DNA from 2 places in the Streptomyces sp. NPDC107654 genome. Region 2 is predicted to be linked to the other one. Evidence: riboswitches for the same ligand, from Rfam matches in the RefSeq annotation. Region 2 holds a riboswitch; the other holds the start of a gene.
The links. A riboswitch is a leader RNA that binds a small molecule or an ion and turns the genes downstream of it on or off. The one in region 2 is predicted to bind glycine.
Positions count from the first base shown of each region.

Region 1 (4,407 bases), on a different contig from region 2:
GTTCGGGGTCCACTCGGCGATGCCGATGGCGCAGGCCCGCCGGCTGGCGCCGAACGCCGCCTATCTGGTGCCGCGCTTCAGTCTGTACCGGGCGATCAGCGAGCAGGTGATGGCGCTGCTGCGGGAGCTGTCACCGCTGGTGGAGCCGCTGAGCCTGGACGAGGCGTTCGTGGACCTGGAGGCCGGGGGAGCGGCCCGGGACGAGGAGTCGGCGCGGCGGGCCGGCGAGAAGCTGCGCGCGGACATCCGGGCGGTCACGGGTCTCACCGGTTCCGTGGGGCTCGCCGCCTCGAAGATGCTGGCGAAGATCGCCTCCGAGCAGGCCAAGCCGGACGGCCTGGTGCTGATCGAGCCGGGCACGGAGCGGGCGCTGCTGGCGCCGATGTCGGTGCGCACCCTGCCGGGGGTCGGGCCGGCCACCGGTGACCATCTGCGCCGAGCGGGGATCACCACGGTGGAGGAGCTGGCGGAGGCCGGCGAGGACGAGCTGGTCCGGCTGCTCGGCAAGGCGCACGGGCACGCGCTGTACGCCATGGCCCTGGCCCGGGACGAGCGGCCCGTGGTGGCCGAGCGGGAGACCAAGTCGGTGTCGGTGGAGGACACGTACGACGTGGACATCCACGACCGGCTGCGGGTGGGCCTGGAGGTGCAGCGGCTGGCCGACCGGTGCGTACGGCGGCTGCGCGAGGCCGGGCTGTCCGGGCGGACCATCGTGCTGAAGGTGCGGCGGTACGACTTCTCGACGCTGACCCGCTCCGAGACGCTCCGAGGGCCTACGGACGACCCCGCGGTGATCCGTGAGGCGGCGGCGCGGCTGCTGGACTCCGTGGACACCACGGGCGGGGTGCGGCTGCTCGGGGTGGGGGTGTCCGGGCTCGCCGACTACACGCAGGAGGACCTGTTCGCGCAGGCCCTGCCCTCGCGGGCCGCCGAGGCGCCGCAGGAGGCCGTCGCCGAGACGGTGGCGGTGCGGGTGGAGACCGTCGAACGGCAGTGGCGGGCCGGGCAGGATGTGCGGCACGCGGAGTTCGGGCACGGGTGGGTGCAGGGGAGCGGGCTGGGACGGGTGACCGTGCGGTTCGAGACACCCCGGTCCGAGCCGGGCCGGGTACGGACGTTCTTCGTGGACGATCCGGCGCTGGAGGGTGCCGATCCGCTGCCGTTGGTCCGCGACGTGGCGGCTCAGGCCTCCTCCGAGCCCGCCAGCTTGCCGAAGTCGTGGTCCGGGACCCTGGGGGGTGAGGCCACGTCGAGGCCGTAGTGGTGGTAGAGCTGGAGTTCCTGCTCGGGGGAGAGGTGGCGGCCGACTCCGAAGTCGGGGGCGTCCTTGATCAGGGCGCGCTCGAAGGGGACGTGCAGGGTGCCGTCGACCAGTTCGCTGGGCTCCAGGGGTACGAAGGCGTCCCGGGAGAACAGGCCGGTGCGTATGGCCGCCCACTCGGGCACACCGGTGGCGTCGTCCAGGTACACCTCGTCGATGGTGCCGATCTTGGTGCCATTGCGGTCGAACGCCTTGCGGCCGATCAGGTTGCGCGGATCGATGTCGGTCTGCACGGTCCCTCTCCCTCCACGTGGTCGCAACTCATCCGTAAGCACAACGAAAGAGCACATTCACGGAGGCGGCCACTCGAAGCCTCCGGCGTTGACCTCGCTGGTACGCTGACAGCGGCTGCTGACCCCGTGCGGGAGAGTCCTCCGACCACGTCGGAGGCGCCGAAGGAGCAACTCCTCCCCGGAATCTCTCAGGCCCACGTACCGCACGGACGAGGTCACTCTGGAAAGCAGGGCGGATGTCGACGGCTTCCGCCCTCACCGACGGTGAAAGCCGGCGTCCCCGGGCGCCCGGTGAAGCTCTCAGGTTGAGATGACAGAGGGGGAGGCCGTCGGGGTATCCGTACCGGGGTGCCCCTCGAAGGTCGCGTCAGACCCAGGAGGCCTCCGCAATGACCGCCCATCGCACTCCGCTCTCCGAGCTCGAAGCGGGCATCCCGTTCGAGCAGCGCCACATCGGCCCCGACCAGGAGGCGCGGGCCAAGATGCTCGCGCAGGTCGGGTACGGTTCGCTCGACGAGCTGACCGCCGCCGCGGTCCCGGACGTGATCAAGAACGCCGAGGCCCTGCACCTGCCGGGCGCCCGCACCGAGGCCGAGGTGCTCGCCGAGCTGCGTTCGCTCGCCGACCGCAACCAGGTCCTCGGTTCCATGATCGGCCTGGGCTACCACGGCACCTTCACGCCGCCGGTCATCCTGCGCAACGTCATGGAGAACCCCGCCTGGTACACGGCGTACACGCCGTACCAGCCGGAGATCTCCCAGGGCCGTCTGGAGGCCCTGCTGAACTTCCAGACGATGGTCGCCGAACTCACCGGCCTGCCCACGTCCGGCGCCTCCCTCCTGGACGAGGGCACCGCGGCCGCCGAGGCGATGGCGCTGTCCCGGCGCATGGGCAGGAACAAGAAGGGCCTTTTCCTGGTCGACGCGGACGCGCTGCCGCAGACCATCGCGGTGATCGAGACCCGAGCCGAGCCGACCGGCGTCGAGGTCGTCGTCGCCGACCTCAGCGAGGGCATCCCGGCGGAGATCGCCGAGCGCGAGATCAACGGTGTGCTGATCCAGTACCCGGGCGCCTCCGGTGCCGTACGCGACCTCAAGCCGGTGATCGACCAGGCGCACGAGCTGGGCGCCCTCGTCACCGTCGCCGCCGACCTGCTCGCGCTGACCCTGCTGACCTCGCCGGGCGAGCTGGGCGCGGACATCGCCGTCGGCACCACCCAGCGCTTCGGTGTGCCGATGGGCTTCGGCGGCCCGCACGCCGGCTACATGGCCGTGCACGAGAAGTTCGCCCGCAGCCTCCCCGGCCGCCTCGTCGGCGTCTCCGTCGACGCCGACGGCAACAAGGCGTACCGGCTCGCGCTGCAGACCCGTGAGCAGCACATCCGCCGCGAGAAGGCCACCAGCAACATCTGCACCGCGCAGGTGCTGCTCGCCGTGATGGCCGGCATGTACGCCGTCTACCACGGCCCGGAGGGTCTGAGGACCATCGCGCGGCGTACGCACCGCTACGCCACGATCCTCGCCGAGGGCCTGAAGGCCGGGGGCGTGGAGATCGTCCACGGTGCCTTCTTCGACACCGTCACCGCGCGCGTGCCCGGCAAGGCCGCCGAGGTCGTCGCCGCCGCCCGGGACAACGGCGTCAACCTGCGCCTTGTGGACGCCGACCACGTCTCGGCAGCCTGCGACGAGACCACCAACCGGGCCCAGCTGGAGGCCGTACTCGCCGCCTTCGGTGTCGCGGGCGACATCGAGGCGCTGGACGCCACCGCCGGGGACACCCTCCCCGAGGCGCTGCTGCGCACCGACGACTACCTCACCCACCCGGTCTTCCACGAGCACCGTTCCGAGACCGCGATGCTGCGCTACCTGCGCAGGCTGGCCGACCGCGACTACGCGCTCGACCGCGGCATGATCCCGCTGGGCTCCTGCACCATGAAGCTCAACGCGACCACCGAGATGGAGCCGGTCACCTGGCCCGAGTTCGGGCAGCTGCACCCCTTCGCACCCGCCGAGCAGGCCGAGGGCTACCTCACGCTCATCCGTGAGCTGGAGGAACGTCTCGCCGAGGTCACCGGCTACGACAAGGTCTCGCTCCAGCCGAACGCCGGTTCGCAGGGTGAGCTGGCCGGTCTGCTCGCCGTGCGCGGCTACCACCGGGCCAACGGTGACGCGCAGCGCACGGTCTGCCTCATCCCGTCCTCCGCGCACGGCACCAACGCGGCCAGCGCCGTGATGGCCGGCATGAAGGTCGTCGTCGTCAAGACCGCCGATGACGGCGAGATCGACGTCGAGGACCTGCGCGCCAAGATCGAGCAGTACCGCGACGAGCTGGCGGTGCTGATGATCACCTACCCGTCGACGCACGGGGTGTTCGAGGAGCACGTCGCCGACATCTGCGCCCGGGTCCACGAGGCGGGCGGCCAGGTGTACGTCGACGGCGCCAACCTCAACGCCCTGGTCGGACTGGCCAAGCCGGGCCACTTCGGCGGTGACGTCTCCCACCTGAACCTGCACAAGACCTTCTGCATCCCGCACGGCGGCGGCGGTCCGGGCGTCGGCCCGGTCGCGGTCCGCTCGCACCTGGCGCCGTACCTGCCGAACCACCCCCTCCAGCCGGAGGCCGGCCCGGAGACGGGCGTGGGCCCGATCTCGGCGGCTCCCTGGGGCAGCGCGGGCATCCTGCCGATCTCGTGGGCGTACGTCCGTCTGATGGGCGGCGAGGGTCTGAAGCGGGCCACGCAGGTGGCCGTGCTCTCCGCGAACTACATCGCCAAGCGCCTGGAGCCGCACTACCCGGTGCTCTACACCGGCCCCGGCGGCCTCGTCGCGCACGAGTGCATCATCGACCTGCGCC
Region 1 covers NZ_JBVKBI010000042.1:23,009-27,415, reverse strand. Annotated here, with positions in the region: gene ACZ7N4_RS38090 (DNA polymerase IV) at 1-1,261, shown strand, start outside; gene ACZ7N4_RS38085 (PRC-barrel domain-containing protein) at 1,183-1,554, opposite strand; glycine riboswitch at 1,674-1,768, shown strand; gene gcvP (aminomethyl-transferring glycine dehydrogenase) at 1,944-4,407, shown strand, end outside.
Region 1: another riboswitch for glycine. It lies ahead of gcvP (aminomethyl-transferring glycine dehydrogenase); the one in region 2 lies ahead of gcvT (glycine cleavage system aminomethyltransferase GcvT).

Region 2 (4,407 bases):
GAGACCGCCTTCGCCGCGATCACGTGCTCCAGGGGACCGCCCTGGAAGCCCGGGAAGACGGAGGAGTTCAGCTTCTTCGCGAAGTCCTTCTTCGCGAGGATGATGCCGCCGCGCGGGCCGCCCAGCGTCTTGTGGGTGGTCGAGGTGACGACGTCCGCGTACTCCACCGGGTTCGCGTGCAGACCGGCCGCGACCAGGCCCGCGAAGTGCGCCATGTCGACCCACAGGTACGCGCCGGCCTCGTCGGCGATCCGGCGGAACTCGGCGAAGTCCAGCTCCCGCGGGTACGCCGACCAGCCCGCGATGATCACCTTCGGGCGGTGCTCCTTGGCGAGCCTCTCGACCTCGGCCATGTCGACCAGGCCGGTCTCGGCGTCCACGTGGTAGGCGACCACGTCGAACTGCTTGCCGGAGAAGTTCAGCCGCATCCCGTGGGTCAGGTGGCCGCCGTGCGCCAGGTCCAGGCCGAGGATGGTGTCCCCGGGCTGGGCCAGCGCGAACAGGGCCGCCTGGTTCGCGGAGGCACCGGAGTGGGGCTGCACGTTGGCGTACTCGGCGCCGAACAGCTCCTTCACCCGGTCGATGGCGATCTGCTCGGCGACGTCGACGTGCTCGCAGCCGCCGTAGTAGCGGCGGCCCGGGTAGCCCTCCGCGTACTTGTTGGTGAGGACCGAGCCCTGCGCCTCCATCACCGCGAGCGGCGCGAAGTTCTCGGAGGCGATCATCTCCAGGGTCGACTGCTGACGGTTCAGCTCGGCGTCGACCGCGGCGGCGATCTCCGGGTCCAGCTCGTGCAGGGGCGTGTTCAGAACAGTCATACGACTACGACTCCTCAGCCGGCGGAAAAGGCGGTGTACTCGTCGGCGGAGAGCAGATCGGCCGGCTCCTCCGCGACGCGTACCTTGAACAGCCAGCCGCCCTCGAAGGGAGCGGAGTTCACCAGCGACGGGTCGCTGACGACGTCCTCGTTGACCTCGGTGATCTCACCGGTGACCGGCGAGTACAGGTCGGACACCGACTTCGTCGACTCCAGCTCGCCGCAGGTCTCGCCCGCGGACACGGTGGAGCCGACGTCGGGGAGCTGGACGAAGACGACGTCACCGAGCGCGTTGGCCGCGTGCTCCGTGATGCCGACCGTCGCGACGCCGTCCTCGGCGGCCGACAGCCACTCGTGCTCCTTGCTGTAGCGCAGCTGCTGGGGGTTGCTCATGGCCTGAATTCTCCTGTACACGCGGGAGTGCTGATGACGGGGGGACTGCGGAAACCGCTGGTGAGCGGCCGAATGTGCGCAGGGTCACGTGCCGGCCACGGGGCGGGGCCCCGGAGACGGCCGACCGCGCCCAGTCTTTACTTCTGGCGCTTGTAGAACGGCAGCGCCACGACCTGGTACGCCTCGTGGGTGCCCCGGATGTCCACGCCGACGCCCCCGGTGCCCGGCGCGGCGTGCGCCGCGTCGACGTAGGCCATGGCGATCGGCTTGCCCAGGGTGGGGGAGGGGGCGCCGGAGGTGACCTCGCCGATCACCTCGCCCCCGGCGACGACGGCGTACCCGGCGCGCGGCACCCGGCGGCCCTCGGCGACCAGGCCGACCAGCACCCGCGGGGGGTTCTCCTCGGCCCGGGCGGCGGCCCGCGTGAGCGCCTCGCGGCCCACGAAGTCGCCTTCCTTCTCGAACTTCACCACGCGGCCGAGCCCGGCGTCGAAGGGGGTCAGCTCACGGGTCAGCTCGTGCCCGTACAGCGGCATGCCCGCCTCCAGGCGCAGCGTGTCCCGGCAGGACAGCCCGCACGGCGCCAGGCCGACGCCCTCGCCGGCCTTGGTCAGCGCCTGCCACAGCTCGACGGCGTGCTCCGGCTTCACGAACAGCTCGAAACCGTCCTCGCCGGTGTAGCCGGTGCGGGCGATCAGCGCCGGGACGCCGGCGACCGTGCCGGGCAGGCCGGCGTAGTACTTCAGACCGTCCAGGTCGGCGTCGGTGAGCGACTTCAGGATCCCGGGGGACCGGGGACCCTGCACGGCGATCAGCGCGTACGCGTCCCGGTCGTCGCGGACCTCGGCGTCGAAGCCCCCGGCGCGCTCGGTGAGCGCGTCCAGCACGACCTGGGCGTTGGAGGCGTTGGCGACGACCATGTACTCGGTCTCGGCCAGCCGGTAGACGATCAGGTCGTCCAGGATGCCGCCGTCGGCCTGGCAGATCATGGTGTAGCGGGCGCGGCCCACGCCGACGGAGGCGATGTTGCCGACCAGGGCGAAGTTCAGGAACGCGGCGGCCTCGGCGCCGGTGACGGTGATCTCGCCCATGTGGGAGAGGTCGAAGAGACCGGCCTTCGTGCGCACGGCGAGGTGCTCGTCACGCTCGGAGCCGTAGCGCAGGGGCATGTCCCAGCCGGCGAAGTCGGTCATCGTCGCACCGAGCGAGCGATGCACGGCATCGAGCGCGGTGTGACGGAGTGCAGAACTGCTCATCGGACGGTCGTCTCCCAAGGCAGGCGGACAGGCGAGGAACGTTCCTCCCCATCTGTCATCGGAACCTGAGAGGTTCGCCACGACCGCCACGGGGACGATCACGGCTTGCACCTTGGGTGGAGCCACTGTCTGCAGCGGCCCGCTTTTCAGATGTGCCTCGCCCGCGCGGTAACGGGGCCTGAGAGATTCAAGGGAGGGACTTGCTCCTTCGGCGCCCCGGCACCAGTGCTGCCAGGGACTCTCCCGCGCGGATTCAAGCGGCCGGTATGCAGTTGGCGGGCACATCATTGCACGCCGCACCCCGCCCAGCCAGAGCACGCTCCTTGTGACCAACCCGTAGCCGTACGCACACGAATCGCCGACCGTTGCGCATTACCTTCCCTTTACATACGACGGGCATGGGATTGACCGAGCCCACAGGGGAGGACGATCACGGTGAACAGGACCTCGGCCTACGCCACCGACGCCGGCTTCGCGGTGCCGAAGCAGCCCACCGCCCTCTCCCGCGAGCGCAGCGCGGACCGCCCCGCACCGGTCGTCCGCGACCTGCGCGACCGCGCCGGCCGGAGCCCGCACGCCCTGCTCTTCGGCCCCCGCGACCTGGTGGTGGTCACCGGACTGCCCGGCAGCGGCAAGTCCACCCTGATGCACCGCGCCGTCACCGGCCGGCGCGTCGACTCCCAGGACGCCCGCGACCGCTGGCAGGCCCGCGTCCCCGGCTTCCTCCCCTACGCCCTGTACCGCCCCCTGGTCCGCCTCGCCCACTACGCCGGACTGCGGCGCGCCCTGCGCACCGGCGAGGGGGTCGTCGTGCACGACTGCGGCACCCAGCCCTGGGTGCGCGCCTGGCTGGCCCGCGAGGCCCGCCGCCGGGGCGCCACCCTGCACCTGCTCGTCCTCGACGTCAGCCCCGAGACGGCCCGGGAGGGCCAGCGCGAACGCGGCCGGGGCGTGTCCCGCTTCGCCTTCCGCCGCCACCGCCGGACCACCGCCCGCCTGCTGCGCGCGGTGGAGAGGGGCGAGCCGCCCGCCGGCTGCGGCGCGGCCGTGCTGCTGGACCGGGACGCGGCGGACGTCCTCGGCCGGGTCGGCTTCACCCGGTGACGGCTGCCGGTCTCGCGCGGGGGCGGGGCCGGGTTTCGGACGGGGCGCGGGTGCGGCTTCAGGCCGTGGCGGGCGCCGGCTTCAACGGTGGCGGGTGCCGGCTGCGAGGGAGGCGGTGGGCGTCGGCTGCGAGGGCTGCGGGTGCGGGTTTCAGTCGGAGGCGGATGCCGGTTCGGGCGGGGGTGGGTGCGGGCTCTGAGCCGCGACGGGTGCCGACTTCACCTATGGCGGCGGCGGCTGCACGCGGCGGCGGCGCCGGCCCCACGTGGTGGCGGGCGTCGGCTGCGAGGGGGGCGGGTGCGGGCTTCAGCCCGTGACGGGTGCCGGCTTCGCGCGGTGGCGGGGTGCCGGCCTCGCGCGGTGAGGCACTGTCACCGCCACCCGCTAGCCTTTTCGCGCACAGCAGTGATCCCCAGCAGGCGGTAGGCAGATGGACTTCCCGGCGGACCTTCCCGCGGACTTCCCGGCACAGGCGCACCCCCACCCGCACGGCGGGTGGCCCGGCAACGAGTTGGAGGAGGTGCTCTCGGCCTCCCTCGGCGTGCCCGCGGCGGGCGGTCGGATCGTCGAGGTCCTCGGCCGCAGCTTCCTGTGGATACCGCTGCCGAACGGCGGGGGCCCGGACAGCGGCCCGCTGGACCTGCCGACGATGGACATCGAGGGCCAGACGTACGTCCCGGTGTTCAGCTCCGAGGAACAGCTGCGCCAGGTGGCCGGTGCCCACATGTCGTACACCGTCGCCCCCGCCCTGGAGTTCGCCCGCGGCCTGCCCCCGCAGGCGGGCATCGTGGTCAACCCGGGCGGTGTGGTCGGCGTCCCGCTGCCGCCCGACGCCGT
Region 2 covers NZ_JBVKBI010000010.1:46,329-50,735, forward strand. Annotated here, with positions in the region: gene glyA (serine hydroxymethyltransferase) at 1-818, opposite strand, end outside; gene gcvH (glycine cleavage system protein GcvH) at 833-1,210, opposite strand; gene gcvT (glycine cleavage system aminomethyltransferase GcvT) at 1,348-2,466, opposite strand; glycine riboswitch at 2,509-2,622, opposite strand; glycine riboswitch at 2,623-2,722, opposite strand; gene ACZ7N4_RS19355 (AAA family ATPase) at 2,902-3,570, shown strand; gene ACZ7N4_RS19360 (enhanced serine sensitivity protein SseB) at 4,001-4,407, shown strand, end outside.